2 regions of the Chlorobium sp. genome follow, and region 1 is predicted to be linked to the other one. Evidence: riboswitches for the same ligand, from Rfam matches in the RefSeq annotation. Region 1 holds a riboswitch; the other holds the start of a gene.
The links. Region 1 has a riboswitch for S-adenosylmethionine ahead of WBP50_RS02515 (trans-sulfuration enzyme family protein). Riboswitches for the same ligand answer to the same signal wherever they lie in the genome.

Region 1 (3,412 bases):
CGAGTCCTGATATTCGAGATGCAGCTCGTCGGCCTTCCTGATTGCGCCGACCATGCCTTCGGTTCCGGGCGTCAGCACCAGTTCGGCTCCGAGCGCCTTGAGCAGGTTCCTGCGTTCGATGCTCATGGTTTCGGGCATGGTGAGAATCAGCCGGTACCCTTTCGCTGCGGCGATATAGGCGAGCGCAATACCGGTGTTGCCGCTTGTCGGTTCGATGATGACCGTCTCGCTGCCGATCAGTCCCTGCTGTTCGGCGGCCTCGATCATGGAATAACCGATCCGGTCCTTGACGCTGCCGCCCGGGTTGAAGTATTCCAGCTTGGCGATGATGGTTGCAAGCGTATCGTGTTCCCTGTTGAAGTTTTCAAGTTCGAGCAGCGGCGTGTTGCCGATCAGCTCGGTCAGTTTTTTTGCGATGCGTCCCATAAGGTTCGGCGTTTATTGTTGAACAGATGTAACCTCTTGAAATATCGATACCTGCAAGGGAAATTGAAATCCCTCCAAACCGGTATTTTTTATACCCTGAAACAGGTAGATTCAGATATGGTATGCGATATTGTCGATCAAACCGGCCTTTATCGCATACAGGATCAGCTCCGTACTGCTCGATACGCCGAGTTTGCGGAAGATGTTTTTCCGGTGGGTCATCACCGTATGAAAACTGATGTGTTTTCGCGAGGCGATCTCCTTTGTCGACAGTCCCGCGGAGATCAGGCGGACGATGTCGATTTCGGAGGTGGTCAGGAGGTAAGCCTCTTCCTGGGGGCCTTCTTTTCTGAGAAGCACGTCAAGCACGCTTCCCGAATAATATTTCTTTCCCTTCAGGCCCGAACCGACAGCATGAAGAATCTCCTCCTCATCGTCTTTTTTCAGGACGATGGTTTTTATGCCCGCATCGTTCAGTTCCTTTATCTGGTACTGGTTGATGGCGTTGGTGACAATGACGATGCCTGCAGCCTCATGCTGTTTTTTGAGTTCCCCGATATCCTTTATGGAGAGAAAATCGAACAGGATGAAATCGGTTACGATAACGGCCCGCGGGTGTTCATGGAGAACCTGCTGCAGCTCTTCCCGGCCGGAAACGCTTCTGACGCCCGGATAATGAGGCTGCAGGATTGAGCGAAGTCCCTCCCGGGTAAGATGCTGCGTGTCGGCAATGACGACAGGCGTATGGTTATGGTGATGTTTCATTTCAGATTCCCGCTCCGTTTTCAAAAACTTCTTCGACCATTGCAAGCGTTTCCCCTTCGCTGCCGCCTTCGACGGTGACCTGAAGGGAGGTCCCCGATACGGCGCACAGGGTGAGCATATCGATCAGGGAGGCCGATTCGGCTTTCTGGCCGTTTTCTTTTTCCAGAATAATGGAGCTTTTCTGCCGGCGGGCGATGCCCGCAATTTTTGCGAGCGCCCTGAAATGCAGTCCTTCCGGTATTTTCACGGTGAGCTGTTTATGAAGCATGATGAGAGAGACAAATGGTTACGGTTATGGTATTGCGTTTTTGGAGCCCGGAAAATGAAAAAGCCGATCCTGAGCATCAGAACCGGCTTTCTGTAACAGTCTAACGACCATACATGGTGATCACGACAAGTGATGCTCCGGTATCTTGCGCAAGGAACAGGCGGAACAGCACCTTTTACAGTGGAGAGCTTTTCCTATGATTGTTGACTGTGGTGACATGGGCTCAACGATTTACTGTTTACAGGGTCATTAACAATTGTTAATATTTTTTTTGAAATAAAACAAGAAAAGATCAGCGCTGCCAAAAAATGAAAAAATGTTGACCGCCAGAGATTTTTTGCTATATTAACAATTGTTAATAGTTCTTTCTCGTAACGGTCATCAAGAAAGGCTGAGGGAATAGACCCGTTGAAGCCTTGACAACCGATTCCGATCAGCGGGACACGGTGCCACATTCTACTTCTTGCTGCATGCCTGACGGTATATTTGTTTTTTACTGCAGGGAAGAAAGATGAGTGAAAAAGAGAGCAGAATTGCTTTTTTCAATAACAGCGAATATGCATCACCTGCATGTTTGCCGAAAAAATTGACAGAAGTTTCGGACAACCTTTTCCTCACTCAGGAAGAGGTTTTTTTTTGCCCATCCCGTTTTTTTACGTCATATAAACAATCAACGTACTCCATACCATGAGTTTTCAGACAGACACCATTCATGCGGGAGTTGCTCCCGACAAAGCCTATGGCGCCATCATGACGCCGATCTATCAGTCTTCAACCTTTGTTTTCGAGGATATAGGGAAGCACAGGGGGTTCGACTATACGCGAAGCGGTAACCCGACAAGACAGGCTCTTGAGGACAGTCTCGCTTCGCTCGAGGGCGGCTCGTTCGCGGCTGCCGTTACCAGTGGCATGGCCGCCATTACGACCGTCCTGCACCTGTTCACTACCGGAGACGAGATCATCTGCACCGATGACTGCTATGGCGGTACGGCAAGACTTCTTAAAACCATACAGGAGCATTTTGGCATTAAGGTGCATTTCGAGGATCTCAGAAATCATGAGCGTCTTGAATCACTTATCAACAGCAGAACAAGGGCGGTATGGATTGAAACACCCTCCAATCCGCTGCTCAATCTTGTCGATATCGAAGCTGTTTCGACCTGTGCAAAAAAGCACGGCCTGCTTTCCATTGTCGACAACACCTTTCTTTCGCCGTATCTCCAGCAGCCGTTCAGACTTGGAGCTGATATCGTGGTGCATTCAACAACGAAATACCTGAACGGTCATTCGGATGTTATTGGAGGAGCCCTGCTTTCCTGCAATCCGGAACTTGATCAGAAGCTGAAATACCTTGTCAATACTCTGGGCACCTGTGCCCAGCCGTTTGATTGCTGGCTGGTGCTGCGGGGAATAAAAACACTTGTCCCGAGGATGAAGGAGCATCTCTATAATGCACAGGGTGTAGCGGAGTTCCTTGCGGGACATCCCAAAGTGAAACAGGTGTTTTACCCCGGACTTGCATCCCATCCCCAGCATGAGCTTGCCAGGAGACAGCAGCGAGGATTCGGAGCAATGGTCTCTTTCGATCTTGACGGAAATATCGAGGACGTCAATCGTGTCCTGAAAGGCACGAAACTGTTTGCCCTCGCTGAAAGCCTTGGTGGTGTGGAGTCGCTTATCGAACATCCGGCAACGATGAGCCATTTGTCGATGGGCAACGAGCATCGTCAGGCTGTAGGGATTACCGATTCCGTGATCCGGCTTTCCATAGGGATTGAGGACCGCGATGACCTCATTGATGATCTGCGGAGGGCTCTCGGCTGATCGCTGCGACTGCCCACCCTGTCCCGCTTATCCCGAAATATGGCCGGGACAGGGTTTATTGCTGCCGATTCCTTTCCGTCCGGGAAAAACGTTGACATAATTGTTCCGGCTCTCTCTTATATTTCCGAG
Region 2 (3,412 bases), on a different contig from region 1:
CATCGGCGTCGGCCGAACCCGTCAGGGCGTGACAGATGAGGATGACATTGTTTTTCTCTGCATTAAGCGTTCCCCATGTCCTGTATGCCATGCGCAACCCCGGCAGAACGCCGCCGAGTTCGGTTGCAAACGGCTCCTGCGAATCAAAATAGCGTGTCTCTTTTGAAATGAGCTCCCTGTAATCCCTCATCGGTATCAGTTCAATGTTGCAAATGCCTGTTCAAAATCAGCCTTTATATCGTCGATATGCTCTATGCCGACCGAAACCCGCACCATGTCGAGCGAAACTCCCGCGGCTGCCTGCTCTTCGGGCCCCATCTGCTGATGGGTTGTCGATGCCGGATGGATCACGAGGGTTTTCGCATCGCCCACGTTGGCCAGATGGCTGGAGAGCTTCACGCTGTCGATGAACCGGACGGCCGGATCGTAGCCACCCCTGACCCCGAAGGAGAGCACACACCCGAACCCGTTGGTAAGATATTTTACTGCCTGGGCGTGCGTGGGATGCGCTTCGAGACCGGGATAGGTCACCCATGCGACCGCCGGATGTCCGTCAAGCCATCGGGCAAGCTCGACAGTGTTGTCGGCATGACGCTGTACACGAAGGGAGAGCGTTTCAAGTCCCTGCAGGAGCAGGAACGAATTGAACGGACTGATTGCCGGGCCGAAATCGCGCAGCCCTTCCACCCTCGCCTTGATGATAAAGGCAAGATCACCGAACGTGTCGAGAAACTTGAGGCCGTGATACCCTTCCGAAGGCTCGCTGAGCATCGGAAATTTCCCGTTCCCCCAATCGAAGGTTCCGCCATCGACGATCACTCCGCCCATCGAGGTGCCGTGACCGCCGATCCACTTGGTGGCCGACTCGACCACGATCGAAGCCCCGTAGCGGAGCGGACGGCAGAGATAACCGCAGCAGCCGAAGGTGTTGTCCACCACCAGCGGAATACCGCACTGGCGGGCGACTCCGGCAACCGCCTCGAAATCCGGCACGTAAAAGGCAGGGTTGCCGATAGATTCAAGATAGAGCGCCTTGGTGCGTTCATCGACGGCTTCACGGAATGCCGAAGGATCGTTGCCGTCAACAAACTTCACCGTTATGCCGAGACGCCCGAAAGCGACCTTGAACTGGTTGTAGGTGCCTCCGTAAAGGTAGCTTGAAGAAACGATGTTGTCCCCGGCTTCGCACAGGCTCGTCAGGGCTATGAACTGCGCCGAATGCCCGCTGGCCACGGCAAGAGCGGCCTTGCCCCCTTCGAGCGCGGCCACACGCTGCTCGAAGACGTCGGTTGTCGGGTTCATGAGGCGGGTATAGATGTTGCCGAACTTTTTCAGGGCGAACAGATCGGCTCCGTGCGCCGCACTGTCGAAACTGTAGGATGTGGTCTGATAGATAGGCACCGCGCGCGACTTCGTCGTCGGGTCCGGCTGCTGACCGGCATGGACCTGCAGGGTTTCAAAGCGGTATGGAGGCGTTGCTTGACTCATGATAAACGACTGATGAAAATTGCCGCTACCAGAGTGGAACAGGAGTTGAAAAACCGGGGAAACCGTAACCGTCAGGGTTAAAAGAGAGGTATGAACGTGCAGAATGGCAGACATACCATCATCTCTCCCGGCTCGCAGTCCGGGATGGAATTGGCACCAATCACGCGCTGTGACGGTTGCCAAGGCTTCTCAGGGCCAGTCCCTCCACCTTTCTCGATGATAGCGTAAAATGCTACAAAGAACATTTCAAATAATTGTAGTCAATCTACAACAGCAATCGTTATTTTACAAATTGCATCATTAAAAGAGGTACACCCACACATGACATCAAGAGAACTTGCGCTGAAAGTCCTGCAGAACGTTGAACAGGGAGAAAAAAAATCAGGGACCATCCTGCACGAGCTTCTCGACAACTCGTCACTCGGCCGCAGCGACCGCGCCCTGGCCACCGAACTCGTCAACGGCGTACTGCGCCGACGCATGACGCTCGACGCCGTAATCGGCAGGTTCTACCTGCACCGCTACGAAAAAGCCGCATCGGTTCTGAAAAACATCCTGCGGATAGGCGCCTACCAGCTGATCTACCTCGACCGCATACCGCAATGGGCCGCGGTCAGCGAATCCGTCGCGCTTGCCCGGAAATACAAGGGAGAACGGATGGCCCGGCTCGCAAACGCGGTGCTGCGCAACATCACCCCGGAGGGTGCTTCTCCGGAAAATCTTCACGGAAAGACCGAAGGCACCGGACGTATGGCCGTTATCGCCTCGCACCCCGAATGGCTGCTGGAACGCTGGATCGCAAGGTATGGAAAAGAGCGTACCGAGGCGATTGTCGGCTACAACAACCGCACCCCGCTTACCGGTTTCAGAATCAACGCCCTGAAATGCGCACCAAAAGAGTTTTTTGCGCAATACGACACCGAAAAGACCCCGTCGATAATCCGTACCGGTCTGGAAAACTTCTTTCTTTCAACCGACTTCTCAGGCTTCGAAGCGTCGATCAAGCAGGGCTTGCTCACCGTCCAGAACCCTGCGCAGGGGCTGGTCTGCCTGCTCTGCAACCCGGCGGCGGGCAGCACGGTGCTCGATCTGTGCGCAGCTCCGGGGGGCAAATCCACCTTTCTCGGCGAACTGATGCAGAACCGGGGCAACATCACTGCCGTGGACCTTTACAGCCGGAAGCTGCAGAAACTTACCGGACACTCGGGCGAACTCGGCATCAGCATCATCGACGCAGTCGCTGCCGATGCAAGATCGTTCCGGCCGGAAACTCCGCCGGAAAGCATTCTGCTCGATGCCCCCTGCAGCGGCACCGGCGTACTTGCAAGACGCGCGGAACTGCGATGGAAACTCACACCGCAGATGATCGCCGAACTCGTCGGCCTGCAGGCTGAACTGCTCGATCATGCCGCATCGCTGCTCACCGAAAACGGTACACTCGTCTATGCGACCTGCTCCATCGAACCCGAAGAAAACGAGCTGCAGATCGAAGCATTCCTCGGCCGTCACCCGGAATTCAGACGCGATGCATCCGGCGGCGCCCTGCCCGAACCTTTCGCCGGGGAAGCTTCGAAGAATGGAAGCATCCTCACGCTGCCGGGTCGGAATGAGGGCTTCGATGGAGGATTTGTCCAGCGGATGATCAAAACATCCTCCTGAACATGAACGACCTCAAGGCGCCCTACAGCATCCTGCTCGAAAGCTTTCTCAACCACCTCTCCGTCGAGCGGAACTTCTCGCTCAATACCAGAGCGTCTTACCGGAACGACCTCTCACGCTACCTGCTCTTCATGCAGGATGAAAACAGGGCTCCAGAAGGCATTGAAACCGGCGATATCCGCCGGTTCATTTCCGAACTGCACGGAACAGGGCTTGAAGCCAGCACCCTGGCCCGGAACATTTCGGCCATCCGGTCGCTGCACAA

Region 2: it holds a riboswitch for S-adenosylmethionine, as region 1 does, so the genes downstream of both, WBP50_RS06245 (O-acetylhomoserine aminocarboxypropyltransferase/cysteine synthase family protein) here and WBP50_RS02515 (trans-sulfuration enzyme family protein) in region 1, are expected to answer to the same signal.

What each region holds. Positions count from the first base shown of each region.
Region 1 covers NZ_JBAWHG010000015.1:56,191-59,602, reverse strand. The annotation lists gene cysK (cysteine synthase A) at 1-426, opposite strand, end outside; gene WBP50_RS02525 (DNA-binding response regulator) at 538-1,191, opposite strand; gene WBP50_RS02520 (HPr family phosphocarrier protein) at 1,193-1,459, opposite strand; SAM riboswitch class I at 1,835-1,977, shown strand; gene WBP50_RS02515 (trans-sulfuration enzyme family protein) at 2,147-3,283, shown strand.
Region 2 covers NZ_JBAWHG010000038.1:1,465-4,876, forward strand. The annotation lists gene metX (homoserine O-acetyltransferase MetX) at 1-190, opposite strand, end outside; gene WBP50_RS06245 (O-acetylhomoserine aminocarboxypropyltransferase/cysteine synthase family protein) at 196-1,488, opposite strand; SAM riboswitch class I at 1,604-1,711, opposite strand; gene rsmB (16S rRNA (cytosine(967)-C(5))-methyltransferase RsmB) at 1,810-3,147, shown strand; gene xerD (site-specific tyrosine recombinase XerD) at 3,150-3,412, shown strand, end outside.